3 regions of the Bacillus jepli genome follow, and region 3 is predicted to be linked to each of the others. Evidence: riboswitches for the same ligand, from Rfam matches in the RefSeq annotation. Region 3 holds a riboswitch; each other region holds the start of a gene.
What was found. A riboswitch is a leader RNA that binds a small molecule or an ion and turns the genes downstream of it on or off. The one in region 3 is predicted to bind S-adenosylmethionine.
Positions count from the first base shown of each region.

Region 1 (10,685 bases), 3.0 Mb from region 3:
TGCCCAATACGATCGATAATCCCTTTTGGACCAAAGTCAGGAGAGCATGATGTCCAAACTGCACCTAATGAAGTGGTTGCCAATAAGGCTACGAACGCTTCAATCCTATTTGTTACAACTCCAGCAACACGATCACCAGCACTTACTCCCAAACTCTTTAACCCAAACTGGGCCCGTGCAACCCTATTACGCAGTTCTCCCATTGTGATCGTTTGAGAGACGCCGTTTTCATCTGATTCAATAACCGCGGTTTGCCAATCGTCACCACGTAGTATATTTTCTGCAAAATTTATACTAGAATCAGGAAACCATTGTGTACCTAACATTCCACCATCGCTTGGAGGAACTACGACTCTTTCTCCTTTATCTCCAATTACATTTGAAAAGTCCCATACTGCTGACCAGAATGATTCAGGTTGAGCGACCGACCAGCGATGAAAGCGTTCATAGGGTAGGAGTGGAAAACCGACCTTTTGAGAAAATTTCATCAAATTTGACTGTGAGACCCAAGTTTCACTTGGCTCCCATAGAACCTTGGATTCTAGTAAGCTGTGTTGTGTTGTCATTTTCTATTCCTCCCTCATACTAAGAGAAGCATTACTCTCGCTACACCCATCCCTTAGTTCATGTTTTAATAGATTCTCTTTACAATCATCCCCTACCTAAAGAGGTAGGGGAATTTTTCTCAATTAAATTTCACAGGCATACGTAACAATAGCACCTCTGAGACGTTGTGCCTCCTTATAGGTACATCTGTTTTGTACAACTTCTAAACCTGCTTCTTTCGCAACTTCCACTGCCCTTGGGGAAATAACCCCTTCTTGTAGCCAAAATACTTTTGGTTGAATTTTTGCTGCTTCTGCTGCAACTCCAATCGCTGCCTCAGGACTGCGGAATACTTGAACGATATCAACCTTAACCGGAATAGATGTTAAATCTGGATAGGCCTGTTCCCCAAGTACTTCTGTTTCTCTTGGATTAACCGGGATAATTTTATAACCTAGACGCTGCATTTTTCGCGCAAGTCTATAGCTTGGACGAGCAGGGTTACCGCTTAGTCCAACGACAGCAATTGTTTTTGCTCGCTGAACTTCCTTTCCTTCTACTTCTTCACGAATAAATGTTGACTGGAGTGCCCAGCGAATGACTCCCTCATCATTAACTGCTGTTTCGCCTTTTTGTTCACCTTTTGATGAGATACCAGTCGCTTCATAAAAAGCCTGATCCAAGTCATTAACTAAATCACGGTAAGATTCAATACCAACCGATAAACGGATTAATTCTTCACTTACTCCTGTTTTTACTAACTCTTCCGGACTTAACTGCTGATGAGTTGTTGATGCTGGGTGAATAATAAGTGACTTGGCATCTCCAACATTGGCCACATGTGACCATAACGCAATGTTATTAATTACTTTCTTACCAGTCTCTCTACCACCCTTAATGCCAAAGTTCACGATAGAACCAAAGCCAGTTCGTAAATATTTTTTCGCAAGTTCATGTGCTGGATGCTCTTCTAGACCAGGGTATGAAACCCATTCAACCGCAGGATGGTCTTTTAAGAATTTTGCAACTTTCAGCGCATTTTCATTATGCTTTTCGATTCTTAAGTGTAATGTTTCAAGACCCTGTATCAATAGGAATGCACTATGCGGACTTAAAGATGAACCAAAGTCTCTTAATAGCTGCACTCTAAGCTTTGTACTAAATGCTAAAGTTCCAAATTCATTCGCATACTTAATTCCGTTATAACTTTGATCTGGCTCTGTAAATCCAGGAAACTTTTCACTGTTCCAATTAAAACGACCTCCATCAACGACTAACCCACCAATTGTAGTTCCGTGACCACCTATCCACTTTGTTGCGGAGTGAACCACTATATCAGCACCAAATTGGATTGGCTTACAAACATATGGAGAAGCAAATGTATTATCAATAATGAGCGGTACTCCATTTTCATGTGCAATCGCTGATACTGCTTCAATATCTAAAACATGCAAGCTTGGATTTCCAATCGTTTCAGCAAATACGGCCTTTGTTTTCGGCGTAATGGCTTTTCTAAAGTTTTCAGGGTCAGTTGGATCAACGAAATGAGTCTTGATTCCATATTTCGGAAGTGTAACGGCAAAAAGATTGTAAGTCCCTCCATATAAATTTGAAGCTGCTACAATTTCGTCTCCTGCTTGTGCGACGTTCATAATGGATAGAGCAATTGCGGCCATTCCTGAAGATGTTGCTACAGCTGCGACACCATCCTCCAACAACGCAATCCGTTTCTCAAGCACATCAACAGTCGGGTTACCAATTCGAGAATAAATATTACCTGACTCATCAAGACTAAAAAGACTTTGAGCATGATCTGTATTATGAAACACGAATGAACTAGTTTGATAAATCGGCACTGCACGTGAACCTGTTGTCGGATCTGGAGATTGACCTCCATGTAAAAGTATTGTCTCATCATCATACGTTTCATATTGTTTTGTCATTGTTTAATCCCCCAAATTTGATTTTTTGTGAGTTTTCTTGATTAGTTGATTACCTGCTTACTTTATGTAAATAAAAAGCCCCCTCAACATAAGAAGAGGGGGCCTCATCTTATCTTTCAGATGCCTTTGCATCTGCAGGAATTAGCACCTTTTCAAGCTTTCACTTGAAGGTTGCTGGACTTCTACGGGCCTGTTCCCTCAGTCTCTCTGGATAAGAAAATTCTATTAAAATGACGCGCTAACGCGTTAATTCTTCAACCATATAAAGTATTATAGAATACATCATTTTTACAGTCAATGTATTTTTTTGAAAAATTCATGTTTTCCTATAATTGGCCTTTTTCAAATTAAAAACCCCTTCTGAAAGAAAACAGAAGGGGAACAAGAACATACATCATACATATTCGTTCGTCCACCTTCTCATCTCCGGAATAGAAATACTTCCTCTGAACTTGGCACCGGGCATTCATATGCTGGTTGCCGAGGTTTCGTAGGGTCAGTCCCTCCACCTCTCTTGATAAGAAGAATCGCATTATTAAAGTATTTAATATGAATGTTAAAACATTTTAGATTACTTAGTCAATACCTTTTAAAAAATTTAATTAAGATAACTGGAGTTTTGTTTTTTTTCAATGATTTAAATAAGGATTAGAATGACCTTTCTCTTAATATGCACCTCTGATAAAATCTTTGACATTTTCATGGTAGAAGCGCTGAATCTTTTCCTTTTCTTCAGATGAAAAAGGTTTTGTTTCCAATGTAGTTAAATTATCTTGAACCTGTTTGACATTTTTGAATCCAGGAATAATACAAGTAATCTCTTCGTGATCTAATATCCAACGAAGGGCTGCACTTGCCATTGAGGTACGTCCTTCTGCAATCCATTTTAATTGGTCTGCGAGTTCCACACCCTTTTTAAAACCAAGACCAGCAAACGTTTCACCAACATTGAATGACTCGCCATTTTCGTTAAAGCGACGGTGATCATCTTCTTCAAAAACATGATTTGCTGTATATTTACCAGTAAGTAAACCGCTCGCAAGTGGCAATCGGACAAGTAGGCCAACATCTTTTTTGTAAGCCTCTGGAATCAGGGCTTCCAACGGCTTTTGGCGGAACATATTAAAAATAATCTGCAGGCTCTTCACGTTCGGATTTTCCAAGCAAACTAACCCTTCCTCAACAGTTTCCACACTTACCCCATAGTGACGAATTTTCCCTTCGCTTTGCAAGCAATCAAGAACTTCAAACACACTGCCATCGCGTAAAATTTCGGTCGCCGGACAATGAATTTGGTACAGGTCGATTGCCTCTCGGTTCAATCTACGAAGGCTATCTTCGCAGTAACGGCTTACTTGTTCGTAGCTATAATTTTTCGGGTCGAAAATATCCCCTTGACGACAGAATTTTGTCGCAATATGTATGCGATCTTCCTTGCCCTTTGTTGCTTTAGCCAACAGTTCTTCACTATGACCGTCACCGTATACATCGGCTGTGTCAAAAAAGTTAACACCTTGGTCAATGGCGAATTCCAAAGATTTCAGTGCCTCAGCATCATTTGTCTTTCCCCACGCACCGCCAATTGCCCATGTTCCAAAGCTAACTTCACTAAACTCTAACCCAGTGTTTCCTAGTTTACGATAGTTCACAGGTATCTCTCCTTAAAGAACCCCACGGTGCTGTGGGGTTCATTTTATTTTCGAAACTCTCTCAATTGCTCATTGAGGCCATTGGTTTGTGTGTAGACCTGTTGATACATAGCAAATAACTTTTGATATGCTTCCACGTTTTCTGGAATCGGTTCATATGTTTTTGAGGTTTGAAGAAATGCGTCAGCACACTCTTTTAATGATTCAAACCAGCCACATCCATATGCAGCAAGCATGGCAGCCCCCATTCCAGGACCTTGTTCAGAAGTTAGTTTTTCTATTTTCGCATTAAAAATATCAGCCTGCATTTGTAACCAAGTTTCATTTTTCGCACCGCCACCGATTGAAATGATGGTATCAATCGTTTTGCCACTGTTTCTAAATATCTCAATCGACTCATTTAACGAAAATGTGATACCTTCAAGGACTGCGCGTGCAAAATGCTTTCTTTCATGGGCTGCATCAATACCTATGAAACTGCCACGAATATTTGAATCTGCATGTGGAGTCCGCTCGCCAACGATGTAAGGAGTAAATAATAATCCGTTGCTGCCAGCAGGAACTTCATCGATACCATCTAAAAATTGATCAAATGCTTCTTCTTTTGCAAAAGTATCCTTGAACCAGCTTAAGCTATAACCCGCTGCAAGTGTTACGCCCATCGTATAATACGTATTTTCCTCGCCGTGGTTAAAATAGTGAACCTTTCCTTCAAAATCGAGGTCATTACGTTCTTCATAAGATAGCACAACACCAGATGTTCCAATGCTGCAAAGGGTCTTTCCTTCTGATAAAATGCCTGAGCCAATCGCACCACAAGCATTATCTGCGCCGCCAGCAAAGACCTTGGTTTCACTAGATAGACCAGTTGCTTCGGCAAATTCAGTTGTAATCGTGCCTACAAATGCATGTGATTCCACTAATGGAGGACAGAATTCAGTTGATAGACCAAAAATCTCTAACACTTCCTGACTCCACTCACGTTTTGCGACGTTCAACATCAAAGTTCCAGCTGCATCAGAATATTCCATATTTACAGCACCCGTAATCCGGTAGCGTAAATAGTCCTTAGGGAGCATGAAGACGCTGGAACGGTCAAAAGTTTCAGGCTCATTTTCTTTTACCCATAGAATTTTCGGAAGCGTAAACCCTTCTAAAGCTGGGTTCTTTGTTACCTCTAATAATCTATCTTTACCGAAAGTTTCATAGATTTCCTTACATTGCTTTGTAGTTCTTGTATCATTCCAAAGAATAGCATTTCGCAATACTTGATTTTCCTTATCTAGTAGAACAAGTCCGTGCATCTGTCCAGAAAAACTAATCCCTTCAATGTCCTTGATATCTCCATTAAATTGATCAACGAGTTCCTTAAGGCCAGCTATTGTTTTTTCAACCCACTCTTCTGGATTTTGTTCACTATAACCGGATTTTTCAATAATGAGGGGATATGATTTCGATACTTCGCTTGCCACTTCTCCATTTTGATTCACAAGTAAAATCTTTACCGCACTTGTTCCAAGATCTACACCGATTACATATTTCATCCGTATCATCCTTTACTATAAAAATATGCTGGAATATGATAGTTCCAGCACATTTTATGAATTAAAGAGTTTCTAATAGATATTGATTTATTAATGCTTTTAGACGTTCCGTTCTACCTGATGTATTTTTGATTTCTGTTAACCCAAGTGCATATGCTTCAAGTTCACGGAAGTTAGTTTTTCCTTCAACGATATCTAAGCCGATACCCTTAGTATAACTGCTATAGCGCTCTTCAACAAAGCTATCAAGAACTTTATCCTCAATTAATTTATTCGCCACTTTTAATCCGATTGCAAATGCATCCATACCTGCGATATGTGCATGGAATAAGTCGTCCGTATCGAATGAGCCTCTTCTTACCTTCGAATCGAAGTTTAGACCACCCTTACCAAGTCCACCATTTTGCAAGATTTCATACATAGCTAATGTATTTGAGTAAAGGTCTGTTGGGAATTCATCTGTATCCCAACCAAGCAATGTATCTCCTTGGTTTGCGTCAACTGAACCAAGCATACCGTTGATACGTGCTGTTCTTAACTCATGTTCAAAAGTATGACCAGCAAGTGTTGCGTGGTTTGCTTCAATATTAAACTTGAAGTAATCGGTTAGGTCATATTTTTGCAAGAATGCTAGACCAGTTGCTACATCAAAATCATATTGATGTTTTGTTGGCTCTTTTGGCTTAGGCTCGATTAAGAACGGTACATTTAATCCAATTTCCTTCGCATAGTCAACTGCCATGTGGAAGAAACGAGCTAAGTTGTCCATCTCAAGCTTCATATCAGTATTTAATAATGTTTCGTAGCCTTCACGTCCACCCCAGAATACATAGTTTTCAGCGCCAAGTTCTTTTGCAACTTCTAAGCCTTTTTTCACTTTTGCTGCAGAATAAGCAAATACATCTGCATTTGGAGAAGTTGCAGCACCATGTGTATACCGTGGATTTGTGAACATGTTTGCTGTATTCCAAAGTAATTTAACCTTGCTAGTTTTCATGTAATCTTTAATCATCGCTACAATGACATCAAGATTTTCATTTGTTTCCTTCAATGTGCTTCCTTCTGGTGAGATATCAACATCATGGAATGCAAAGAATGGAACATCTAATTTTTCAAAAAGCTCAAATGATGCCTCAACGCGCGCCTTTGCTAAGTCTAGTCCTGTTAAGTGATCCCATGGACGGATTGCAGTGCCAACTCCAAATGGATCTGAACCATTAGCAGTAAATGTGTGCCAATAGGCTACTGAGAAACGAAGAAGCTCCTCCATTGTTTGACCATTAATTTTCTCTTCTGGATTGTAATATTTAAATGCAAAAGGATTTGTTGATTTTGGTCCCTCGTATTGTATTTTGTTTACTGATTCGAAATAAGCCATGGGGTGTTCCTCCTAGTATTAGTTTCATTAAAAATAGGTGATTGTTTTTAGTGTTTTTTATAATTCAATTACTACTGTTTTAACTGGTTCACTTAGTCGAATGCGAATGCCATCCTCTACTTTTTCCCACTCACCTGCAGAAACAGATGTAATAGAGTTATATCCCTTAAGTAGAATAGAGTATGGTTTAGCTTCTTTGATATCTGTTGTAAATGTAATGGTACTGTTATTTTTCACTACAGATACAGAAGCTCCGATATTACCATCGATGTCCCGTACTGTTGTCTTTACTTCTTTTTCTTCTTGCAACTCATATAAAGCGAATGTCACGTTATTTACATAGTCATAATCAGGGCGTATGTCATTTTCACCAAGGGGAAGAATTGTATTTTCTCTTACAAACAATGGCAGGCTCATGTAATTATATGTTTCATTTCTCCACTCGCCGCCCTCTACAACTTTACCAGTTAATAAATGTGTCCATTTTCCCTTTGGAAGGTAGTAGGAACTTGTTCCCTCTTCGTTAAAAATTGGTGCTACTAGGATTGACTCTCCTAGCATGTATTGAGTATCAAGTACATGAGAAGTTAAATCATTTGGGAACTCCATTACCATTGGACGCATAACCGGAATGCCAGTCTCATGGTTCTCGTTTGCAGCATTAAACAAGTATGGCATTATTTTATTTTTAAGCTTAGTAAAATGTCTTGTTACATCTACAGATTCTTCATCATATCTCCAAGGTACACGGTATGTGTTACTGCCGTGGAATCGGCTGTGACTTGACAGTAGTCCGAAAGCTACCCAGCGTTTGAATAGATCCGGAGTTGCGAGTGTTTCAAAGCCACCAATATCATGACTCCAATAACCAAATCCTGACATCATCAAGGACAAACCGCCACGTAAGCTCTCAGCCATGGATTCATATGTTCCTTCACAGTCACCACCCCAGTGTACTGGAAATTGCTGACCACCCGCTGTTGCAGAACGTGCAAAGACGATCGCTTCTTTTTCCCCTTTTTCCTGCTTCAATAGATTAAATACGACTTCGTTATATTTGAAAGTATAATAATTACGCATACGTTTTGGATCAGATCCATCAGCAAACACAACATCTTTTGTCGGGATTCTTTCGCCGAAATCCGTTTTGAATGTATCTACACCCATATCTATCAATCTTTTTAATTTTGATGCATACCATTCACATGCATCTGGATTTGTGAAATCAACAATTCCCATTCCAGATTGCCAGAAGTCCCATTGCCAAACATCGCCATTGGTACGCTGAATGAGATAGCCTTTTTCCATTGCTTCATCAAATAGTGGAGATTTTTGTGCGATATATGGATTTATCCACACACATATCTTGAGACCCTTTTCCTTCAATCTTCTTAACATACCTTCTGGGTCTGGGAAAACCTTTTTATCCCATTCGAAATTAGACCATTCGAACTCTTCCATCCAGAAGCAGTCAAAATGGAAGACACTTAATGGAATTCCTCTGTTTGCCATTTCATCGACAAAGTGAGTCACCGTCTCTTCATTGTAATTGGTAGTAAATGATGTAGATAACCAAAGACCGAATGACCATGCAGGTGGAAGTGCAGGCTTTCCAGTTAACTCCGTATAATTTCGAATAATTTCTTTAGGGGTTGGTCCGTTAATAAGATAGTAATCTAGCATCTCACCTTCAACACTAAATTGTGTTTTTGAAACAGCTTCGGATGCGACCTCAAAGCTTACCCCTTCAGGATGATTTACAAATACACCATAGCCTTTGTTTGTCACGTAAAACGGAATATTTTTATATGCTTGCTCTGAGCTTGTTCCACCATCACGGTTCCAAATATCAACGGTTTGTCCATTTTTCACAAATGGAGTAAAACGTTCTCCGAGACCATATACATACTCGCCGACGTTAAGGTTCAACTGACCTCTCATAAATGTATTTTTATTTGGTCCAGTAATCCAAGCAAGTCCTTTTACCTCAGTATGAGTTAACTTTTGGTTACCATTGTAATACACCATGCCAAAATCATCTTTTGTTATTTTTACTTTTAAAGAACCGCTTATAAAATAGATCTCGTTCTCGTTTTCTTCAATAGTAAATGGTGCTTTATCACGTTTGATTTCAAAATTAGGTGTTTTTGGTTTTACACCACGATGGTGCCATGTTTGAACACGAATTACATTCTCCATTGGAGATGATAATTTAATTGTAAGAAGTGCAATATTTAAAGTATCACCACGATGTCTGATATCTTTGCATGGTGCATATAAAATTAATCCGTCCTCTACCTCTTGAATATCACGCACACTGCGAGGATAATGAACCTCATATCCCTCTTTTGTTAACCAATAACCATTTGTAAATTTCATTTTTGAAAAACTTCCCTTCTATTATTTTACTGAGCCGCTTACTAAGCCTTTTACAATTTGTTTTTGTAAAATTACAAAGATCGCAATAACCGGTAAAATTGAAACAGTCGCAAACGCCATCAAGTTATTCCACTCGATACCGTAACGTCCGATTGAGTTGTAAATACCTGCTGTTAATGGCCATAAACCTTGGTCACGGTTAAATGTCATACTGAAAATCAAGTCGCCCCAAGCAAAGAAGAAAGATACCGCACCACAAACGATGATGCTTGGAAGTGCAACCGGTACGATAATTTTCAAGAAGGAACCAATTCGGCTACACCCATCAATTTTTGCTGCTTCTTCAAGTTCTTTAGGAAGCCCCATAAAGAATGTTCTTAAAATCAAGATTGAGAACGGAATTCCAAGTGTTGCACAAGAAAATACAGGTCCCCAATACGTGTTTAGCAAACTAAAATTATTAAACATAATAAATAATGGTGTTAAAACAACTGTTGCTGGCAACATTTGAGTTGTTAAAAAGAATAAGATGATCGGTCCTTTTCCCTTAATTTCAAATCTTGCCAAGCCATACGCAGATGGTACAGCTAGCAAAAGAACAATAATCGTCGATAAACCTGAGATTGCAATACTATTTAGGAAGTATTGCCCAACATTGTCCTTAAAGATTTCTACAAAACTATCAAACTGGAAATCATGTGGCCAAAATGTTGGTGGTGATTGGAAGATTTCAGCCTGCGATTTAAACGCTGTTACAATCATCCAAAATACAGGAAATAAAAAGGCAAGAACGATAAGTATTCCTACTATGTTATATGTCATTTCTCTTCTTTTACTCATCATGCCACCTCATCGTCTTTAATGAATTTTAGGTATATTAAGCTGACTACAAATAGAATTAGGAACAATATATTCGCTGCCGCCGCACCTAAGCTAAATTTAAATTCATCAAATGAGAATCTATATGCAACCGTTGATAGAACTTCCGTAGAATTGATTGGACCTCCGCCAGTCATAACGTATACTAAATCAAATACTTTGAATGTGTAGATGAAACCTAGCATTAGCACAACTAGAATAACTGGTTTTAAAAGTGGAAGTGTAATATGAATAAGTCTTTGGAACCAGTTTGCTCCATCAAGGCTTGCAGCTTCATACACATCATCTGGTAAACTACTTAATCCCGTTGAAAGTAATAGCATATTAAATGGAATACCTACCCAAATGTTTGCGATAATGACACTCC
Region 1 covers NZ_JBDFMO010000001.1:178,312-188,996, forward strand. The annotation lists gene ABC371_RS00910 (acetoacetate--CoA ligase) at 1-566, opposite strand, end outside; gene ABC371_RS00915 (PLP-dependent aspartate aminotransferase family protein) at 690-2,489, opposite strand; SAM riboswitch class I at 2,596-2,707, opposite strand; SAM riboswitch class I at 2,907-3,013, opposite strand; gene ABC371_RS00920 (aldo/keto reductase) at 3,155-4,138, opposite strand; gene xylB (xylulokinase) at 4,183-5,682, opposite strand; gene xylA (xylose isomerase) at 5,744-7,060, opposite strand; gene yicI (alpha-xylosidase) at 7,118-9,439, opposite strand; gene ABC371_RS00940 (carbohydrate ABC transporter permease) at 9,461-10,279, opposite strand; gene ABC371_RS00945 (carbohydrate ABC transporter permease) at 10,279-10,685, opposite strand, start outside.
Region 1: another riboswitch for S-adenosylmethionine. It lies ahead of ABC371_RS00915 (PLP-dependent aspartate aminotransferase family protein); the one in region 3 lies ahead of ABC371_RS16280 (carboxymuconolactone decarboxylase family protein).

Region 2 (10,685 bases), 1.4 Mb from region 3:
AACATTTTTTAATCGAATGCTAGATTCAATTGAGTACGCAGGGAATAAGCTACCAGATCCAATTGTATTATTTATTATTCTTTGTGTTATTACCTTGATTTCATCCTATATCACATCGTTATTCCATGTATCCGTAACACATCCCATTACAGGGGAAGAGGTAGTGGCAACTAATCTCTTAACTGGAGATGGTCTAGTTTCCATTCTATTAAATTCAGTGACGAACTTTACCTCATTTGCTCCACTTGGTATGGTTCTTGTTATGATGATCGGGATTGGAATGGCAGAAAATAGTGGCTTCTTCTCGACCATTATGAAGCGTGCTGTCATAACGACTCCTAAAAAGCTAATTATTCCTATCATTATTTTAATTGCAATTGTTGGGAATGCAGCTGGTGATGCTGGTCCAATCGTCTTGCCGCCACTTGCAGCAAGTGTATTGTTGGCTTTTGGTTATCATCCACTTGTAGGTCTAGTTATGGCCTATGCCTCCACGCTAGGAGCGTTTGCAGCGAATTTCATTATCGGGATGTCTGATACACTTGTTGCAGGCTTCACCGGTCCTGCTGCTCAGACAGTAGACCCAAATTATGCAGCGAATCCGGCAATGAACTATTATTTTATAGTGGTATCGGCCATTATCCTTTTATTTGTTTCTCTATGGGTTACACATAAATTTACTATTCCGCGATTTGGTAAATATACAGGTGAAATTGAGGCAATAGAATCGATTTCATTAGAGGAGAGCCGCGGTCTAAAATGGGCAGGAATTTCTACGGCGCTATTTTTAATAGTCTTATTGGCGCTTATTATTCCTGAGAATGGCATTTTACGTAATCCAGAAACGGGTTCGATTATTGATGGATCTCCATTAATTTCAGGGATTGTCCCCATCCTAACAATCTTCTTCTTTATTCCTGGATTCTTTTATGGACTTGGTGCTAAAACGATTACTAGTTCAAAAGATTTTGGAGAGATGCTTGGAAAGTCTATGAGTACAATGGGACCTTACATTGTTTTAGTGTTCTTTGCTGCACAATTACTTTCATTCTTCAGTGCGAGTAATCTAGGTCCAATCATTGCGATAAAAGGGGCTAATTTCCTAAATGATATTGGAATAACAGGTGTACCTTTAATCATTATGTTCATTCTATTTGTTGCATTTGTAAATTTACTAATTGGCAGTGCGTCTGCAAAATGGGCGATTCTTGCTCCAATCTTTGTGCCAATGTTTATGTATTTGGATTACCATCCAGCCTTTACCCAAGCGATTTATCGAGTTGGGGATTCAATTACAAATCCAATTACACCGATGCTCCCATATTTAGTACTTCTATTATCTTTTGCAAAGAAATACGATAAAAATATCGGGCTAGGAACATTGATTTCTGCGCTATTTCCGTACACAGTATTCTTCGGGATATTCTGGATCATAATTGCCGTAGTTTGGTACTTAGTCGGTCTTCCAGTTGGACCACAAGGCCCCATTCATTTTTAACGAGATCTAGGATTAAAACGCATGAGATCGGCGTGACATTGTTTGAATTAGGACACTCACAATGGCTATTTAAAGCTTTTGTGAGTGCTTTTTTATTTGAAATTTTTATTATCTAATACCACAATTTCCTCAGTCGAGGACTTGGCTGTTTGCTTTGTATGTTCAACTAAATGCTGAATCGTACCACAGGCTTGCTTTGCACCTAGTACAAGAAGAGGAACACCGATGAAATCAATATGAATGCCTCTTGAGAAAAAGCCACCCATTGTCATGGCAAACGGAACCGTTGGAGATGTATTGGAGAAAATGATTTTTTCTTCCTGTCCATATCTTTCTTGTAGGATTGTACTCAATTGTTTAAGAGCGGGGACGACTAATTTACTCCTCTTGCGACCAATCGAATAGACAGGATGACCATCCTCATCAATCCCGTGGAAGATCATTTTTCCAAAGTCCTTCTTAGTTAGTTTATTAAAATAATCTACATGCAAAATTTCTTCTTTCGTTAGCTTTCGATCAGTAGGAAGCTTATTTAAGTGGTAGGCTGCCGCTATTGCTGTACTATGTGTCCCAGCATAGTCGTTATAGATGTATATCATTGTGGTCCTCCTTATGCGATTCCCTTTTATTATCTCCAAAAATTTACAACCTAATGCTCAATTAGCATTTAAAGCTCCTTTTTTAAAATTCATATTTTAAACCGTTTCACTTGAAGTTGAGGACTTCTTTTTTTTGCATTAAAATGGGACAGAGGGACAGGTTCACTGTCCCAAATTTTGGGACAATGAACCTGTTCCCATGACCCACTAGGAGAAGGAATATGAAGGCAAAGTTTATTTTTATTATCGTGATGCTGATTTTTGGTAGCATTGGTTTGTTTGTGAAGAATATTAATTTGTCATCTAGCGAAATTGCATTGTTCAGGGGAGCATTTGGTTGCTTATTTTTAATTGGTGCTAGTTTTCTAGTCAAGAAGAAGTTTTCATTCAAAACGTCAAAGAAGAATCTAGTCTTACTCCTTTTATCGGGCGCAGCATTGGGGTTTAATTGGATTTTTTTATTCGAGTCTTATCGTTATACAACGATTGCGAACGCCACTCTTAGTTATTATTTTGCCCCGGTGTTTGTGATGATTTTGGCCCCTTTTATACTGAAGGAAAAGTGGAATTGGATGAAGGGGCTAGGTATTACACTTGCATTTATAGGGTTCCTTTTGGTTGTTAATCCAGGCGGGGAAGCGGCTGGAGGGGCTAAGAACCATTCTATGGGTATTATGTATGGATTATTGGCCGCGGCTTTCTACACAAGTATGATTCTCCTTAATAAATTTATTAAAGACCTTTCAGATTTTGAGACTACTATTATGCAGCTTTTGACGGCTTCAATTGTCTTGTTTCCATATGTCCTAGGAACGCAAAATTTAAATTACTCAGATTTGGAACTTCAATCTATCAGTCTGTTATTAATTGTGGGAATTGTCCATACTGGGGTCGCGTACCTCATCTATTTTTCAGTTTTAAAGAAATTAAAAGGGCAAACAATCGCAGTATTAAGCTATCTCGATCCCATTTCTGCCGTGATCATGGCGGCTATCATATTGAATGAAAGTATGAATGTTGTCCAAATGGTAGGGGGAATCTTAATATTGGGGTCTACTTTTATCAGTGAGATGAATTGGAAAAAGGGACGGAAATCATAAATGGGACTGAGGGACAGGTTCCTCGTCCCAGCTTTTCATTATTTTGATTTGATTGAAAATTACGTATTGACAATTTACTTTTTTGAGGTAAAGTTAAATCATAATTAAATATTTCAAATTTTTCTTATCCAGAGAGGTGGAGGGACTGGCCCTTTGAAGCCTCGGCAACAGACTAGTTAAAGTACTGTGCCAATTCCAGTAGCAAGAAGCTTGAAGATAAGAAGAGCGGCACTTCATTTGTCTTTTCAACCCTCTTCTTATTTTTAGAAGAGGGTTTTTGTTATGGAACGAAAAGGCAAGTCGTAAAAAATGAAAAAGGTAGGAGAAGATAAAAATGACAACAACGTTAGTAAAAGCACCATTTCGAGCAGATCATGTAGGAAGTTTATTACGTCCAGAAAGAATTCATCAGGCTAGAAAGGATTTTCAAGCAGGAGATATTACAGCACAGGAACTTCATGAAATTGAAACAGAAGAAATTAAAAAGATTGTTGATAAACAAATTGAAATTGGCTTACAAGCTGTTACAGATGGTGAATTTCGCCGCAGATTTTGGCATACAGATTTCTTAGAGTGTTTAAACGGAGTAGAGGGCTACGTTCCAGAACATGGATTTAAATTCAAGGGTGAAGAAACAGAAGCCTATGACGTGCGTGTTATCGGGAAAATTTCATTTAACCCTGATCACCCACATGTGAAAGACTTTATTGAATTCAAGGAAATCGTGGGTGACCGTTCGATTGCAAAACAAACGATTCCAAGTCCAAATCAACTTTTTAACGCTGGGATTCGCAACAAGGAAATCTATCCGAACCTTGAAGAGTACGCAAATGATATTATTCAAACCTATCGTGATGCAATCAAAGCATTTTACGAGGCTGGCTGCCGTTACCTACAACTAGATGATGTGTACATTGCAGGTCTGAATGCACCGGAAATTCCTTTTAATGATAGTGGTTCTACTCGTGAAGAATTAATTGAATTAGCGTTAAAAGTAGCCAATGGCGTACTAGAAGGCAAGCCGGAAGATTTAACAATCACAACTCACCTTTGCCGTGGAAATTACCGCTCTAACTGGGCATTCGAAGGTAGCTATGCAAAAATTGCTCCTACCCTGTTTGCGAAAGAAAAAGTAGATGGCTTTTTCCTAGAGTATGATGATGATCGTTCAGGGGACTTCACGCCATTGGAGCATATCCCAAATGACGGTCCTCGCGTTGTTCTAGGTGTATTCACATCAAAACGTGGAGAATTAGAATCTAAAGAAAATATCATCGAGCGTGTAAAAGAAGCATCACAATTTGTACCAATCGAAAAATTATGTATCAGCCCACAATGTGGTTTTGCATCCACTCACCACGGAAATATTTTAACGGAAGATGAGCAATGGGCAAAACTGAAGTACATTGTAGATATTTCAAAAGAGATTTGGGGATAAGGGCGAAGATTCCTTGTTCAATTCATTTTAAAAGTAGGGACAGTGGACCTGTCCCTACGTCCCTTTTAAAAATAAAACCAAGTAATTAGATAGGAATACTTGAACGTTAAGGTATGGGGGAAAACAGTATGTATTGTATGGATTTAACAGGAAAAGTAGCAATTGTAACTGGCGGTGCCCAAGGAATTGGAAAGGCGATTGTGGACGCTTTTTTGGACTGTGGGGCAAAAGTAGCTGTTGTCGATAAGGAAGTAATCACGAAAAATACCAATGAACAGCTTGTTTACTTCCAGGCAGATGTTACAAAAAGCGCACAGGTTGAAAAAGCAGTTCAAGAAGTAGTAAAGCATTTTGGACGTTTGGATATTTTAGTAAATAACGCAGGAATTTCAAAAATGGATTATGCCATTGATATAAAAGAAGAAGACTGGGACCTTGTAATGGATGTGAATGCAAAAGGAGTATACCTGTTCAGTAAAGCTGTAGCAAGAATCCTGAAGGAACAAGGGCAAGGTGGGAAAATTATCAATATTTCCTCACAAGCGGGTAAAAATGGGTACCGCTTAATGGGAAGCTATGTTGCTTCCAAACATGCTGTGCTAGGTCTTACTAAAACAATGGCCATTGAATTGGCTCAGGACGGAATCAATGTGAACGCAGTTTGTCCTGGTATTGTAGAAACCGACATGAAGCGTAAAGAACGAGTAATAGGTGGAGAATTAAGAGGACTTACGGCCGAGTTAATCAGGCAGGAGGACTATTCTCAGGTTCCGCTTGGCAGAACGGCTGAACCTCAGGATATCGCAAATGTTGTCGTGTTTTTAGCTTCAAACTACTCAGATTATATGACAGGTCAAGGGATTAATGTTACAGGTGGAATGACGATGCACTGATATTATTTTTTAGGATTATAAAATGAAAGGGGTAGATCGAAATGAATGATGTCAAAAAAGGAAGCCTCTCTGCGCTGTTTCCATTATTAATTTTTGTATTATTATTTGTCGGCACAGGAGCTATTTCCGGTGATTTTTCAAATATGCCATTAAACGTTGCGATTATTATTGCTTCGGCAATTGCATTAGGGATGAATAGAAAAGAAAAATTATCAACAAAAATTGATATTTTTACAAAAGGTGCTGGACACCCCAACATTATGCTATTGGCGGTTATCTTTATTTTAGCCGGTGCATTTGCTGAAACGGCAAGAGGCATGGGGGCTGTGGAGTCAACCGTCAATATGGGCTTAACCTTTATTCCTAGTAATCTATTAATGGTTGGATTGTTTATTGTCGGTTGTTTCATTTCTTTATCAATGGGGACATCTATGGGTACGGTTGCTGCACTTGCTCCAATAGGCATTGGCATTGCCGAGCAAACTGGAATACCAATGGCATTAGCAATGGGAACGGTCATTGGTGGAGCGATGTTTGGTGACAACCTCTCGATGATTTCTGATACGACAATTGCAGCGGTTCGAACACAACAAACGAAAATGAGTGATAAATTTAAAACCAATTTTCTAATTGTTTTACCTGCAGTTATTGTTTCTGCGGTCATTCTTTGGAGTGTCACTGCTGGTAATCGTGTCGAAACTTTGGGAGAGTACTCATATGAGTTTATAAAAGTAGTTCCATACCTTGCCGTTCTAATTGTTGCATTATTAGGGGTTAATGTGTTAATTGTTCTCCTAGGTGGGACCATTTTTGCAGGGATTATTGGTTTAATGGATGGTTCTTACACACTGTCTGGATTTATAAAGGCGGTTTCCCAAGGTGTTATTAATATGGAGGATTTAGCGATTGTTGCGATTTTAATCGGTGGTATGATTGGCATCATCCAGCATAATGGTGGGATCCAATGGCTTTTAAACTTTGTAACGAGTAAAATTAAAACGAAAAAAGGGGCGGAGTTTGGAATTGCTGGGTTGGTTAGTGTAACAGATTTAGCTACCGCCAACAATACAATTTCTATTATTATCACTGGTCCAATAGCGAAAAACATTGCGGATGAGTACCAAATTGATCTACGAAAATCTGCAAGTATTCTTGATATCTTTTCTAGTAGCTGGCAAGGTCTTGTTCCATATGGCGGACAAATGCTGGTCGCATCAGGGTTAGCAGCCATTTCGCCGATTAGCATTTTGCCATATTCCTATTATCCTATTGCGATTTTGATATGTGTATTATTGCCATTCTAATAGGGTTTCCAAGATTTAAACGAAATAAAACTGAAAAAGAAAAGGCTGCATAACAAACATAATAAAGTAAAAAGCGAGTACCATTTGAGAAGGTATTCGCTTTTTTAATAAAGACGGTTATTTAATAATTTCATCTATAATCCCGTATGCCTTCGCTTCTTCTGCACTCATATAATAGTCTCGATCGGTATCTTTGGCTACCTTCTCAACAGGTTGACCGGTACGATCTGCAATGATTTGATTGGTATGCTCTCGAAGCTTAAGGATGCGCTTAGCGGAAATTTCAATCTCAGTTGCTTGACCTCGCACCCCACCTAAGGGCTGATGGATCATGATTTCACTATTTGGGAGGGCGAATCTTTTCCCTTTTGTTCCGGCTAGCAAAAGCATGGCACCAAAGGATGCAGCCATACCTGTACAAATCGTTCTAATATCTGGTTTGATATATTGCATCGTATCAAAAATGGCAAAACCAGCAGATGTGGAGCCTCCGGGACTGTTGATATAAAGAGAAATATCTTTTTCAGGATCTTCCGCTGCTAAAAACAATAGCTGTGCAACTATACTATTGGCAACAGCATCATTTATTTCGTCGCCAATCAAAATAATACGATCTTTTAATAACCTCGAGTAAATATCATACGACCGTTCCCCACGACTCGATTGTTCAATTACATATGGTATCGTATTCATATTCTTTTCCTCCTTATTCGCTTGCATCTTATTATGCAGCCATAGAGACAATGCTTGAAGGAAAGTTGTAGAGACGTGATTTTTGCATAGAGCAAGTTGGATTTGTATGTTTCGATAAAGAACGGATAGAAGGTATCGTCCTGATTAATATGGATGGATCTTGAGTGTTTAAAGATTCATGTAATACTTGTTGGATTTGTTCACGATCTTCCTCTGTCCAATATTGCTCGATAGTTGGAATTCGTTCTTTCTTCGCCATTTTTTGTTTTGCACGATAAATGGTGGCTTTAACAGCAGTTTCATTTGTATTTAATAGTTCAGCTATTTCAGATAGTTGAAACTGAAACCCTTCTTTTAAAACAAAGATCACAGCTTGCTTCGGTGTTAGCTTTTTAATCAACTCTTGTACAGCCTCAAAGCGCTCTTCAATTTGCCTGGATTCATCATACCCATCATCACTAATACCTTCAAGAGACTCTTTGCTTCGTTTTCGCACCGTGTCTACCCATACATTTTTGGCAATTTTATTTATTAAAGCTGTAGAGATTGTAGGGTGGTGCCTATAATGCTTCCATGCCTTCATCAAAGATTCCTGGACGAGATCTTCTCCATCCCAGCTGTTTTGGGATATAAACTGGCAATATCGTCGAAGCACCGGATAGAGTTCATGAAGTTGTTCCTCAGTAAAAAATTCCTGCTGTTCTCTATAATCCTCTGATTCATTCCAAAGCTTATTATGCAAAACAATCACTCCTTCAGCGCGTCTCTACTTTATAAACGAATAAAAGGGTATGAAAAGATACGGGGGTAATAAATATTTTTAAGGGTTACTTAGTTTCCATTATATGCAAGGTAAAGGTCTTGAACAAGAAACCATTTGTTGGTTTTGTAAAATTATCATAAGCGTCATAAACCATTCCAAGCCTTCTTTTCCTCAAATTTAAGAAATTGAAGTCTTTCGATTCCTCAGATTTTAGGTAAAAACTTTACAATAAAAGCACTATAATTAATATGAAAATTGTAAAAATTGTGATTAATATCAAAAACATACATAACGGAGGGTATAAGATGGAATTTAACCAAATTGGTGTAATTGGTTCAGGAACGATGGGTGGTGCAATTGCCCATCAAGCTGCAATATGTGGATTTGATGTCGTACTCGTAGACGTCGATCAAAAATTTCTAGATCTTGCACAAGCACGTATCGAAAAATTAATGGATAGATCGATAAGCAAAGGAAAACTAACGCATGATGAAAAATCAGCGATTCTTTCCAGAATAAAACTAACAACCAACATGGCGGATGTGGGAGATTGTGAGGCTGTCATCGAAGCAATCATTGAAGATTTAGATGCGAAAAAAGAAATTTTTCAGCAGTTAGATGAAATATTAAAACCGGGTGCTTTAATTGCATCCAATACTTCATCAATGTCGATTACTATACTTGCAAGTGCAACAAACAGACCTGAACAGGTTGCAGGGATGCATTTTTTCAATCCCCCACAGGTAATGAAGTTAGTAGAAGTCATTAGGGGCTACAAAACGAGCGATGAAACTGTAAACGCATTCAAAGGGTTGGCAATCGCGATGAAAAAAGAGCCAATTGAAGTAAAGAAAGATGTTCCGGGATTTATTGTCAATAGAATCATGATTCCTCAATTTATTGAAGCAATCCGTTTAGTGGAAGAAGGAGTTGCTACTCCAGAAGACATTGATAGGGCAGTTACTTTAGGACTGAATTATCCGATGGGACCATTTACTCTACAAGACTATGCAGGAGTCGATATTGGGCTTCATGTTATGGATTATTTTTACGAAGAATTCAAGGATCAACGATTTGCCGCACCCCTTACATTGCGTAATTTAGTTCGCGCAGGCCGAGTTGGTAAGAAAGCAGGAGCAGGCTGGTACGACTATAAAAATTAATAAACAGAAAGGTTGTGTTACGTAATAATGGATACAATTCAATACCTTACAAATGATCAACATATCGGGATTGTCTATTTAAATCGACCTCCATATAACCCGTTAAGTAGCCAAGTTTATAAAGAATTATTCACTTTATTCGAAGAACTAGAAAAGGATTCAGAGGTTCGCGCCATCATTCTTACAGGAAAAGGTGACCGCGCCTTTGCAGCAGGTGCAGATATCAATGAAATGGTCAATTTAGATGGAGCCGACATGATGGAGATGTCAAGAATCTCTCGTCTTGCCTATGACAAAATTGAATCCATTTCAAAGCCAGTAATTGCCGCAGTTAACGGGCTTGCTTTAGGTGGTGGATGTGAATTAGCACTTGCGTGTGATTTCCGAATCGGCTCACCAACGACAAAGTTTGGATTGCCTGAAATTAATTTAGGCATTATCCCTGGTGGCGGTGGCACGCAACGTCTTCCACGTTTAATCGGTCAAGCGAAAGCAAAAGAATTGCTCTATTTTGGTGAAATGATAGATGCTGAAAAAGCACTTGAAGTGGGCTTAGTCAATAAGGTGGTAGAGTCAGAGCGCGTACTTGAAGAAGCGGTTGAATGGGCGGAAAAATTAGCACAAAAACCAAGGATTGCTATGAAAATGCTAAAGACTTCTATTAACCGAGGGACAGAGGTGGATTTACAGGCGGCCTTAGACCTTGAAACTGCTTGTTTTGGAAATGCATTTGCGAGTAAGGACCGTGTAGAAGGCATGAAGTCTTTTGTAGAAAAGAGAAAGCCACAATTTGTTGGAAGGTAAGGTGAAGTACATTGAGTAAAGAAATTGTTGTTATTGATGGTGCACGTACTGCATTTACAGAATTCGGTGGATCATTTCGTGATGTATCTGCGATTGACCTCGCTGTACATACAACGAAGGAAGCAATGCGCAGGTCATCTATCCAGCCGGAAGAAGTGGATCAAGTAGTAATCGGAAATGTTATTCAATCCAGTACTGACGCAATTTATATGGCAAGGCATGTCGGGTTAAAGTCAGGCATTCCTGAGCATGTGCCTGGATTAACCGTCAATCGACTTTGTGGCTCAGGCTTACAAGCCATCGTTAATGCTGCGCAATCTATTAAACTAGGAGAATCCAATGTTAGCATTGCGGGTGGTACAGAAAATATGAGCCAGGTTCCACATGTCGTTCGTGGTGCCCGATGGGGCTTACCTCTCGGAAAAGCGCC
Region 2 covers NZ_JBDFMO010000001.1:4,564,551-4,575,235, reverse strand. The annotation lists gene ABC371_RS23250 (AbgT family transporter) at 1-1,498, shown strand, start outside; gene ABC371_RS23245 (DUF3189 family protein) at 1,591-2,097, opposite strand; gene ABC371_RS23240 (DMT family transporter) at 2,319-3,197, shown strand; SAM riboswitch class I at 3,319-3,420, shown strand; gene ABC371_RS23235 (5-methyltetrahydropteroyltriglutamate--homocysteine S-methyltransferase) at 3,532-4,635, shown strand; gene ABC371_RS23230 (SDR family NAD(P)-dependent oxidoreductase) at 4,764-5,528, shown strand; partial or broken gene ABC371_RS23225 (Na+/H+ antiporter NhaC family protein) at 5,570-6,885, shown strand; gene clpP (ATP-dependent Clp endopeptidase proteolytic subunit ClpP) at 6,950-7,552, opposite strand; gene ABC371_RS23215 (sigma-70 family RNA polymerase sigma factor) at 7,557-8,267, opposite strand; gene ABC371_RS23210 (3-hydroxyacyl-CoA dehydrogenase family protein) at 8,594-9,451, shown strand; gene ABC371_RS23205 (enoyl-CoA hydratase/isomerase family protein) at 9,479-10,255, shown strand; gene ABC371_RS23200 (acetyl-CoA C-acetyltransferase) at 10,267-10,685, shown strand, end outside.
Region 2: another riboswitch for S-adenosylmethionine. It lies ahead of ABC371_RS23235 (5-methyltetrahydropteroyltriglutamate--homocysteine S-methyltransferase); the one in region 3 lies ahead of ABC371_RS16280 (carboxymuconolactone decarboxylase family protein).

Region 3 (10,685 bases):
TTCCAACGAATCCCGATGGTCTTCCAACCGCTAATCCATCAGCAGCGGTTTTGTTATCGATGCCTATGTCTTGGACCGAAATTTTGTCATGTTGCTCAGTTAATAACCCTAATAACATACAAGGAGAATGGGTCGGTTCAGCAAAGAAACAATGGACATGATCTTTAAAAATGAGTTTCAGACCAAACGCCACCCCTCCTGGCCCTCCTCCAACTCCACATGGAAGGTACACAAACAATGGATGGTCTTCATCTATTATGATATCCTTCGCCTCTAGTTGTTTTTTTAGCCTTGATGCAGCTACAGCATAACCTAAAAATAAATCGGTTGAATTTTCATCATCGATAAAATAACTGTTAGGATCTTTCTGGGACTGTTCTCTTCCTTGTTCAACTGCAACACTGTAGTCTAATTCATGTTCGATCACTGATACTCCCTTACTTCTGAGTAGGTCCTTTTTCCATTGCTTAGCATCGGCTGACATATGAACTGTTACGTTAAAGCCTAGCTTTGCACTAATAATTCCAATACTTAATCCGAGATTCCCGGTAGAACCCACAACTATTGAATAATTGGAAAAGAACTTTCTATATGTATCATTTTCGAGTTTGCTATAATTTTCTTCCGTAGATAGAAGCCTATTTTCAATTGCTATGTCTTCAGCATGCTTTAAAACTTCATAAATACCGCCTCTTGCTTTAATCGATCCAGAAATCGGTAGATGACTATCACATTTCAAGAGCATTTTTCCTTCTATCTTTTTACTAAAATAGTTTTCTAAAGAACTCTGCATCGTAGGAATTTCTTTTAAGGGTGATTCGATAATCCCATTCATTTCCCTTGTCTCTGGGAAAGCGCGAGCAAGGTACGGTGAAAATCTCTTTAATCTTTCTTCCGCATCACGGACATCCTTGATTTTTAAAGAAACATATTGATTAGCACTTTCAAAATCCTGGTATTTCGGATTACTCCAAAAAACCTCCTCGGTTAAGATAAGTTTTTCTACTAATGGAAAAGCTTGAATCCACTCATCTTTTGTCTTTCCTAAGATACGCTCCATCCCAACACCCCCAGAAATTTTCACAACTTTACTTCTTTAACGTTGCAAAAAATATACAATTCAATGTATTCTCTACAAGACCTGATTATCCTTTAATTTCTTGTAGTCTAAAAAGAGAAGGTGAGACTATACGATGCCTCACCTTCTCTATAAACGCTTTAAATGGTATTTGGGTTACCCCCAATTTTAAGAACGAAAACGACTAAGAAACTGCTGCAGACGTTCGCTTTCCGTATTTTCTAACACCTCTTCAGGTGTTCCTTGTTCAGCAATCACGCCATTCTCCAAGAAGATGATCCTATCGGCGACATCTCGGGCAAAGTCCATTTCATGTGTCACAAGGACCATCGCCATTTCCCCTTCTTTGGCAATGTCACGGATGACCTCTAAAACCTCACCAACAAGCTCTGGATCAAGGGCAGAGGTTACCTCGTCAAACAGCATTACTTTCGGACGCATCACGAGAGCACGTGCCATCGCTACCCGTTGCTTTTGACCACCGGAAAGCTGATTTGGATAGTTATCTAATTTATCACCCAGCCCAACCTTTTCTAGCATTTCGATTGCATTTTTCCTGGCTTCTTCTTTGGAATGACCTTTCACATGAATTGGACCTGTCATACAATTTTCTAGAATGGTCATATGTGGAAACAAATTAAAGTGCTGGAATACCATCCCGATATCCCCTCTAATTTGCCTTAAATGCTTTTCGTTCGCTCTTACTAATTCCCCTTTTTTCTCCATTTGCCAAAGGTTTTGACCATCAACCTCGATGACCCCTGAAGTGGGTTCCTCCAATGTCATTAATAAACGAATAATCGTCGTTTTCCCAGACCCACTTGGTCCAATTAACGCGATTTTTTCAGCAGGTGCGATATCTAAGTTAATCCCTTTTAAGACATCCACTTCACCGAAAGACTTTGTCACATTTTTATAGGTTACAATCGGCTCAGCCATCGATTGCCACTCCCTTCTTTAAACTTTTCGTTCCTGTTGGATCTTTCTTATCAAATCGTCGATTCAGTTTGTTTTCTAATTTCTTTATTAAGACTGCTGATGGATAGCTTAAAAGCAAGAAGAAAAGAGCCACTAATGTATATGGTTCTAGATACGCCCAATTTCTCGCACCAAATTTATCTGCCATGAGCAGCATACCCGCAACACCAACTGTTGACGTCAAAGGTACTTCCTTGAACATGATGATCAAATAATTCCCTAGCATCGGGATCGTCGGAGGGATCGCTTGGGGAAGAATTATTTTTGTCCATCTATCCTTTATAGACATATTCAACGCAATAGAGGCTTCCCATTGCCCTTTATCGACAGATTCAATTCCTGAACGATAAATTTCAGAAATATATGTGCTAAAGTGAACGCCAAGCCCCAGTACAGCAACCGTGAATGGACTTAAGCTCACTCCAATATATGGAACCATCGGCAACCCAAAAAACAAGAAAAAAAGTTGAACAAGCGGCGGTGTTGATCGAATAAACTCAAGAACAAATGAAATCAGCCACTGAACAGGTTTAAAAGGAATTCGTTTTAACATTACCCAAACAAAACCAAATATCATTGCAAACAGATAACAGGCGATTGTCACCCCAAGGGTCACCCACATCCCTTTGAATATCATCGGAAGTGATCCAAAAAACATATTCCAATCCCACATTATTCGCTAGCCACTCCCTTCGATGATTGTTTTTCCGCCCACTTTGTTAAACCGATTAAAGGTAAGGCGATTACAAAATAAAAAATAAGAATGAATAAATATACAGTAGGCGTCGAAGAAAGATTGGTATTTGTATAAAGTTGGCCTCTATACACAATATCAGCCAAGCCTACGAGTGATATGAGTGAGGTTGCCTTCAACATTTGAATCAGATAATTGCCGAATTCCGGTAGCATCATCCTTACTGCCTGGGGTAAAATAACAATTTTCATACGTTGAAAGCGTGACATGTTCAGAGCAATGGCTGCTTCTGTTTGTCCATGTGAAACGGAGAGGATTGAACCACGAACCGTTTCCGACATATACGCTCCATAGTTCATTGAAATTGCAATTACACATGCCCAAAATTCAGATCCTAAATCAATTCCAAACAAAATCGGAAGCGCGTAGAAGAACCAAAACAACTGAATGATTAATGAGGTTCCGCGAAAGATTTCTACGAAAAAACCTGTGAATTTTCGAATAAAAAAGTTCATTGATAAGCGACCAAATCCCGCTAAAAATGCAATTAAAAAAGAGAAAAATGCAGACGTAACTAAAATAAGAATCGTAATATTAAGACCTTGAAGTAATATTGAAAAGATTTCACCTATTTGACTAATTGGACTCACCTCATTTGTTATGAAAAAAGGTCTCCCATACTGGGAGACCTATCCATCTTTTCCCCGTGTTATTTTAAACTTTCGATCACTTGTTCCGTCGTTAAATCATTTGGAACAAGGTTTCCTTCACCAAAACCAGATGGGGTAATGAGATCAAGAATCTCTCCATTTTCTTTAAGTTTCTGAAGTTCTGCATTATACGCTTCCCTTAGTTCTTCATTACTTTTCGCAAATGCTGCTGCACCAAAACTTGGTACACCTTTGATGTCTGGCTGCTCAAAATCTTCAACAAATTCTAGTGCGTTCTGATCAGAAGATTGTAAAGCCATTTTCACTGTCATTTCAGTACCAGTTGTTGCTTGAGCCCGACCTGATTGAACAGCAGAGAATGTCGCCGGAATATCAGCAACTTCAAGGATTTGGTCTTCGCTCACACCCATTTCTTTCAAGAACTCGATTTCTGTTGCACCAGACATGACCGCTACAATCACATCCGGATTGTCTGCAATATCTGAGTAGCTGTGAAGATCTAAGGGATTTCCTTTTTCAACAATTAAGCCTTCACCATATTGAATTTCTGGTTCACCAAATGCAACTTGTTCAGAACGTTCTGGTAAAATCGCCATTCCTGCTGTAATTACATCGAATTTGCCTGCTTTTACCCCCGGAATCAACTGATTCCACTCGGCAATTTGACCTTTTACATTTTCAATTCCCATATTGTGAAAAACCTTTGTCGCAATCTCAACGGCTGCCCCTTTTAATTCACCCGTTTTGGGATCTTGATAGGCATATGGTGCCTCATTCGCAAAACCAATCGTAACGGTACCTTTTTCTTTCAACTCATCTAAACTAGATCCTCCTGATTTGGCCCCCTTAGTCGTGCCTCCCGCTTCCTCTCCTGTGCCACAAGCTGTCATGATTCCTAAGACTAGTACTAAAAATAAAATTGATAATCTTTTTTTCATTTACCTACATACCCCCAAAATTTTTTTAAACTAGCAAAATTGCTAATTGTTGATGCTTTTTTTGAATTCTTAAACGAAAAGATTAAAGACATAATAAAATTGTATATCTTTTTAGAATAATTGCTCAAATCTCATATTTTTGGATATTTCAGGATATTTTAGGATTATGTATGTTGAGGGCTGCTGACTTGGTGGATAGGCAAACATCCTCGATTAGATGGACGTATGCTCCGAATCACTCGACATCAGTGTGGAATCACAAATTTGTCTGATTGTTTAGAAGGACGTAGGACAACTAAATAATAACTTGGAATTAACTATGCTATTTTTACAAACAAAAAGCACCACATATTGCGGTGCAAATGAGAAGTATATTTATAGATGGAAAGGGTGGACTGTAGTTACTTCATACTTTATTCAACACTTTCTGTAGGTCTAATGAATCCACGTTTTATTTCACTATGAACAAAATTAAGCTTTCGATCTAATTTAATAATGGCCACATACGGTTCATCGATCCTAGATTGATAGCGAAGATCATACCAATGTACCTCATAACCGTCCATTTTTTCAATAATTTTGGCATGTATGCAATCCGATTGTTTTTTTATAAAGTGCACAAATGTATTTTTCTTTGATGCACAGATAATTTTGTTTTTTTCATCTGCTTTCATTACGTCTTTTGACCAAGTGATACGACCATTTTCATATTTTCCAAGCTTATATCGATCATTCAAACTCGCAATAATCCCCCAGTGATCGATGCGAAACATTGGAATTAGCGTGTAGGTTACTCCTGAATCTCGTTGGCAAAGCAGCTTTCTTTTTATCTTGCGTTGTATGACATATCGGAGCAAAACGTATATGAAAATAAGAATATACAGATAAGAAAATACAATGCCGGGTGATAAACCCATAAACCATAAAACAGTTCCAAGTAAATGTCCGAGCATAATAAACGGATCAAAGATTGGCAGGATATTTAATGCAATCCAGTTATTACGCAACGGTCGAAATGCCTGTGTTCCATAAATGTTAAAAATATCTGATATCACATGGAGAAGTACTGCTAAACAGGTCCAAAACAAAAAAGTAGAAAAGTATAATCCACCATTGACCATCGAGGCACCACCAGCAATACAGAAGATTAGCATCGCTTGGGCGGGGATCGAATGACTAAAGCCTCGATGCTTTTGAACATAAATATCATTCCCTTTCCACTTATGAATGATATCTATATCAGGAGCATTAGAGCCTACAATTGTACAAAACAACATAGATGAAAGTAGTTCTGGATGATTGGCCATCGTTGGGTCAAGAAAGGACAAACCCGCCAAACCCACTCCTGTCATAACATGCGTAGCAGTATCCATACTGTTCTCCTCCTTTTTAGCATCTCACCTTTTGTTTGCCAAAATAAGATCTCATCACAATGACTAGGAAACATGTAAAGCCCCTTTCTATCCACTTACCTTTTTACCATTGTAGTAAGTGAATATTAAGGGGCTGTTAAAATCGCTTTAAGAAATATGGTTTTTATAAATGCTTTATGTTACGTGCATTAAAATAACGTAAAATTTCTCTTCTTGTTATAAAATTTCCATAGGGTAATGTATTCGTTTTATTACTATGCTTGCTCAGACAACCCTCTTTTTCCTTTTTTCTTGTATCAAGATATTCAAAATGATAAACACAAACATTAATACAAATGATGCCATACTAATGATAAGGATTGTTTCAACACTCCAGTCTGTAAAACGGGTAAAAATATCAGGAATAATCAGAAATGCTGGTATCCAAATGGGAGACCACATCTTACGCCAAATCGCTGTACCTATAAAAATACTAAAGCAAATCACGATCACAACTATATCTGCAGTTGTGCCACCTACAAAAAACGGCTTAACAAATATATCACTCACAACGATTAAGAGAATCGCTAATGTTGTGACAATCATACTGGCAATTACGCCCCCAAGAAAAAATTTCTTCTTTGAGTATTGCTTCCGACCTGCATTCTGTAAAAAGTAGACGTAAACAGCAAGCATTAACACAGCTAAAATGGGCATCCCAATGACTTGTATTATGTTTAGTTCAAACTCTCCTCTTATGGCAGGTCCTATGAGGAAATAGGCTATAAATCCAATAAAAAAGACTGGAAGGAATTTTAATAGACTATTATAATCTGTCTTCATTTCTTGTTTTAATGAAGCCATATATTGTTCTGGTGTTTGATCAATAATATCATTTATGCTTCTCCCACTTTTCTCTGCCTCGGTGAAATGATCCTTTAATTCCTCCATTAATTCCTTAATTTCTTGTTCATTTTTTCCTGACATCATTAAGTACATTCTGAGATTGTCGATAAATGCCTCACTTTTTGTTGATAACATATCCTTACCTCCCTTTCAGTAATTCGTTTACTGGTTTTGAAATTTGTTTCCATTCTTCCGTAATAATCTCTAATGCCTCGTGTCCCTTTTCAGTCAGAAAATAATATTTGCGATTCGGTCCTGATTCAGAGGGGCGCATTTCTCCCCTGATGAGCCCATTTTTCTGAAGCCGTAATAAAATTGGATAAATCGTTCCTTCACTTACATCTGCTAAACCGATATTCAGCAATTTTTGTGAAAGTTCATAACCATAAATAGGCTCCTTTTCGATGACAGCCAACACACATCCATCCAATACTCCCTTTAACAATTGGCTTCTTATTGACATCTCATCTTACTCCCCCCTCTAGTTTGCTATACAAGGTAGTGAACAAAAAAATAAAGTTATTCTTAGGTAGTTGGTTTAACAAGATAGCTGATATAAAAAACAACTATCTTGTTATACAAAATAGTTGTTTTAAGTGTAAATTTATTTCATTTTTTTGTCAATAGGTTTTTTCTATAATGATAATGTTCCTACTTAATTTTCATCATACGCATTAAGTGCGTTCACACTGTGCGCCAGCGCAGATCCTTCTTTTAATGCAACGGCAACGAAAATAGCTTCAGAAATTTCTTCCAAATCAGCGCCTGCTTTTTTAGCATTTTTCGTATGAAGATCGATGCAGTACGGACAACCCGTTGTATGTGCGCAAGCAACCGCAATCAACTCTTTGTCCTTTTCTGTTAAGTTTTGCGCTTTGAGCGACTTACTGTCAAAATCAATAAATGCTTTAAATGCCTCTCCACTCAAGTCCGCAAATTCTTTCAGTCTAGCAAAATAGGATGCCTTATACAGTTCTTCATCACCATTTCCATCATATGCGTTGAGTGCATTCACCCCATGTGCTAAAGAAGAACCAGCCTTTAATGCAGTCGCAACAAAAATAGCTTCCGCCACTTCCTCTTTCGTTGAGTCATTCTTTTTCGCATTGCCAACATGTAAATCAATGCAATATGGACAACCTGTGATATGCGCGACCGCCACGGCAATCAGTTCCTTTTGCTTCACGGAAAGTCTTCCCGCTGCTAAAGCTTGGCTATCAAACTTGATGAAAGATTGAAAGGTCTCTGGGGCATACTGTTTCAATTCTGGAAGTCTTCCGAAGTATTCCTTTTTGTACAAGCTATCTGTTTTTGTTACTGTCATTTTGCATCTCTCCCTTAGGTATTTTCCCCAATTAAAATACGATTTTTCACATCAACTTACTTAGTTTTTGTAAAATGTGGACACCTAATATACGTTTAAGTGTAAACATATAAAATTTAAAAAGCCCCTTCCGATGAGGAAGAGGCATTATGTACGTCCACACTCATCTTTCAAGCATTTGCTTGCTGGAATTAGCACCTTGATACATTCATCGTAACGGTTGCTGCGGGATCAACGGACCAGTTTCCTCCCCCGACTCTTGATAAGAGAAAATCGTATTTAATTTAGGAATCTATTACTTACTACCTTACATGAATTGACAAAAGCTTGTCAACAGAAATATTAGATTATTTCGAAAAAGTAGCCATTAACCGAGTTTTGAGATTTAACACTTATAGGTTAATCGGCCACTCCTCTAAATGCTCTGCCATATCCCAAAACATGTATTCGTACATGCTTGTTTTTACGACAATTTCTTCAAGAATTGCTAGTTCTCGTTCAGATTTTCCACTAGCCATTACATTGAGAAGAGTTTTACAATCATCGGATAACTTCGTAAATTCATCGGATGCATACATTTTAACCCATTCTCCATAAAATTCATGTTCGATGGATCCAGGCCATGTTACGAGCTCTTTTCCAATAAAATTATAACTCCAAGCACAAGTAAGGACGGCTGCAACAACATTTTCAACACCGCCAAGGTGGGCGACGTTCAGCATGTAACTTGTGTAAGAAGTCGTAGTTGATGCAGGCTTTGTGGCCTCTAGTTCTTCATGAGAGATACCAAATTTCGCGGCATATTGACGGTGAAGATCCATCTCCACCTCAAGCGTACCATGTAAAAGATTTGCAAAAATGGACATTGTTTTTAAATCGGGAGCTTTTGCACTTCCTATCGCAAATAGACGGCTATACTCAATTAAGTACACATAATCTTGTTTCATATAATGTTTAAATTTTTCCTTTTCCAACCAGCCCTCGCCTATCCCTTTGACGAAAGGATGTTCCAAATACGAATTCCAAATTGGTTCTACTCGATTCCATAAACGATCAGTAAATAAACGACTCACTTTCATTTCCCCTCTCTACTTTTGACATCAGGGAGAAAAAACAAAACCCATCACTAGTGACTAGAAATGGGTTCGGTAATATATCATCGTATACACGACAAATACCAACTCCACTTCCCTACGCTAGTGTTACCTAGATCAGGTTCAAAGGGTCGATATTTCTATCTCTCAGCAAATACATGCTCCCCTAGTCGAATTGTTAGATTATTAAGTTACTATATATTAGTTAAACATAGCCGCTGAAAATAAGCAAATGTTCGAAAGATTACCAGACCTGTTATGTGCAAGCCAAAAAAATCCTCCAAGATGGAAGATTTCTTATTTCAAATTCGGATATCCTTGTTGTCTTAATGCCTCATATACCAATATCGCAGCGGTGTTTGAAAGGTTAAGGGATCGAACATGCTGATTCATTGGGATTCTTAAAAAATGATTTTTATGTTTTTCTAGCAAAACTTTAGGTAAGCCTGTTGTTTCTTTTCCAAACATAAAATAATGTTCTTTTGAAACATCGCTGAAATCAAAAGCTGAATGTGTTTTTTCGCCAAACGTTTCAATATAGTAAAACTCACCTTGATTTTTCGAAAAAAAGTCATCTAATGAGTCATAATACGTGATATTGACGGAATGCCAGAAATCGAAACCCGCTCGTTTGATCATTTCTTCATCTGTTGAAAAGCCAAGTGGCCGGATTAAATGTAAGGCTGTATCCGTTGCAGCACAAGTACGTGCAATATTTCCTGTATTAGCCGGAATATCTGGTTGATAAAGTACTACATGTATTGCCAAGAATGGTCACTCCTAACTATAATTTCAATCCAAATTATAGCATATAGACCGCGGACAGAGGAACTTTAGATGAGTTCGTTATACCCAGTTTGCCCTTACAAAATTACAAAGTAAATCCCAAAGACGACTGCAATCGTTATGACAAAAACGCCAAGGGTGAGCACCGTGGTTTTGGGAGTGCGGAACGTCTGGTTATTAATCGCATTGATTTTTCTCATATAGGCAATCATAGCCATAATAATAGTCAGAATGCCAATCCCAACAGAAAATAGTCCAATCACATTTGCTAATAGATCCCCTGTCGAGGAAAGGCTGGTTTTCATTGTAAAATGCAAATTCGTTACAAGGAACCCAACCCCAATAATCGCAATTGCCGTTCTTACCCATGCTAAAAATGTTCTTTCATTCGCAAGATGCTGCTGAATGTATTTAGAATCCACTGTTTGATTGTTCTCCACTTTTTTCGGGTTATCTCTATTCATAACATCACCCTCTTTATACTCAAGTTTAAACCTTCTTAAAATACTAGTTCGGTTATCAGTGTTTAATTCGTAGCTACATTCCATAAAATAACCCAAGAATACTAATTGATAAAATCGGAGGTATTTTCTTTGGGTATCTTTAAGGAAAGTAAAAATAAAACCAACAGATTAACCGCTGCTGAAGTATCCGCACTGTGGCTTCAGTATATGGGTGATAGTATGGCTATATGTGTATACAAATATTTTCTTAACATCGTTGAAAACAAAGAGATTAAACCTATTTTAGAAAGTTCATTACAGTTAGCTGAAAGCCATATTACGAAAATTAGCAAATTCTTTAAAAATGCTAATTACAAACTACCAACTGGATTTACAGAGAGTGACGTAAATGTCAACGCAC
Region 3 covers NZ_JBDFMO010000001.1:3,179,405-3,190,089, reverse strand. The annotation lists gene dsdA (D-serine ammonia-lyase) at 1-1,060, opposite strand, end outside; gene ehuA (ectoine/hydroxyectoine ABC transporter ATP-binding protein EhuA) at 1,247-2,017, opposite strand; gene ehuD (ectoine/hydroxyectoine ABC transporter permease subunit EhuD) at 2,010-2,729, opposite strand; gene ABC371_RS16305 (amino acid ABC transporter permease) at 2,729-3,391, opposite strand; gene ehuB (ectoine/hydroxyectoine ABC transporter substrate-binding protein EhuB) at 3,460-4,359, opposite strand; gene ABC371_RS16295 (metal-dependent hydrolase) at 4,773-5,732, opposite strand; gene ABC371_RS16290 (HAAS domain-containing protein) at 5,997-6,752, opposite strand; gene ABC371_RS16285 (PadR family transcriptional regulator) at 6,757-7,080, opposite strand; gene ABC371_RS16280 (carboxymuconolactone decarboxylase family protein) at 7,273-7,941, opposite strand; SAM riboswitch class I at 8,102-8,210, opposite strand; gene tenA (thiaminase II) at 8,334-9,014, opposite strand; TPP riboswitch at 9,113-9,213, opposite strand; gene trmL (tRNA (uridine(34)/cytosine(34)/5-carboxymethylaminomethyluridine(34)-2'-O)-methyltransferase TrmL) at 9,333-9,803, opposite strand; gene ABC371_RS16265 (YidH family protein) at 9,899-10,285, opposite strand; gene ABC371_RS16260 (DUF3231 family protein) at 10,415-10,685, shown strand, end outside.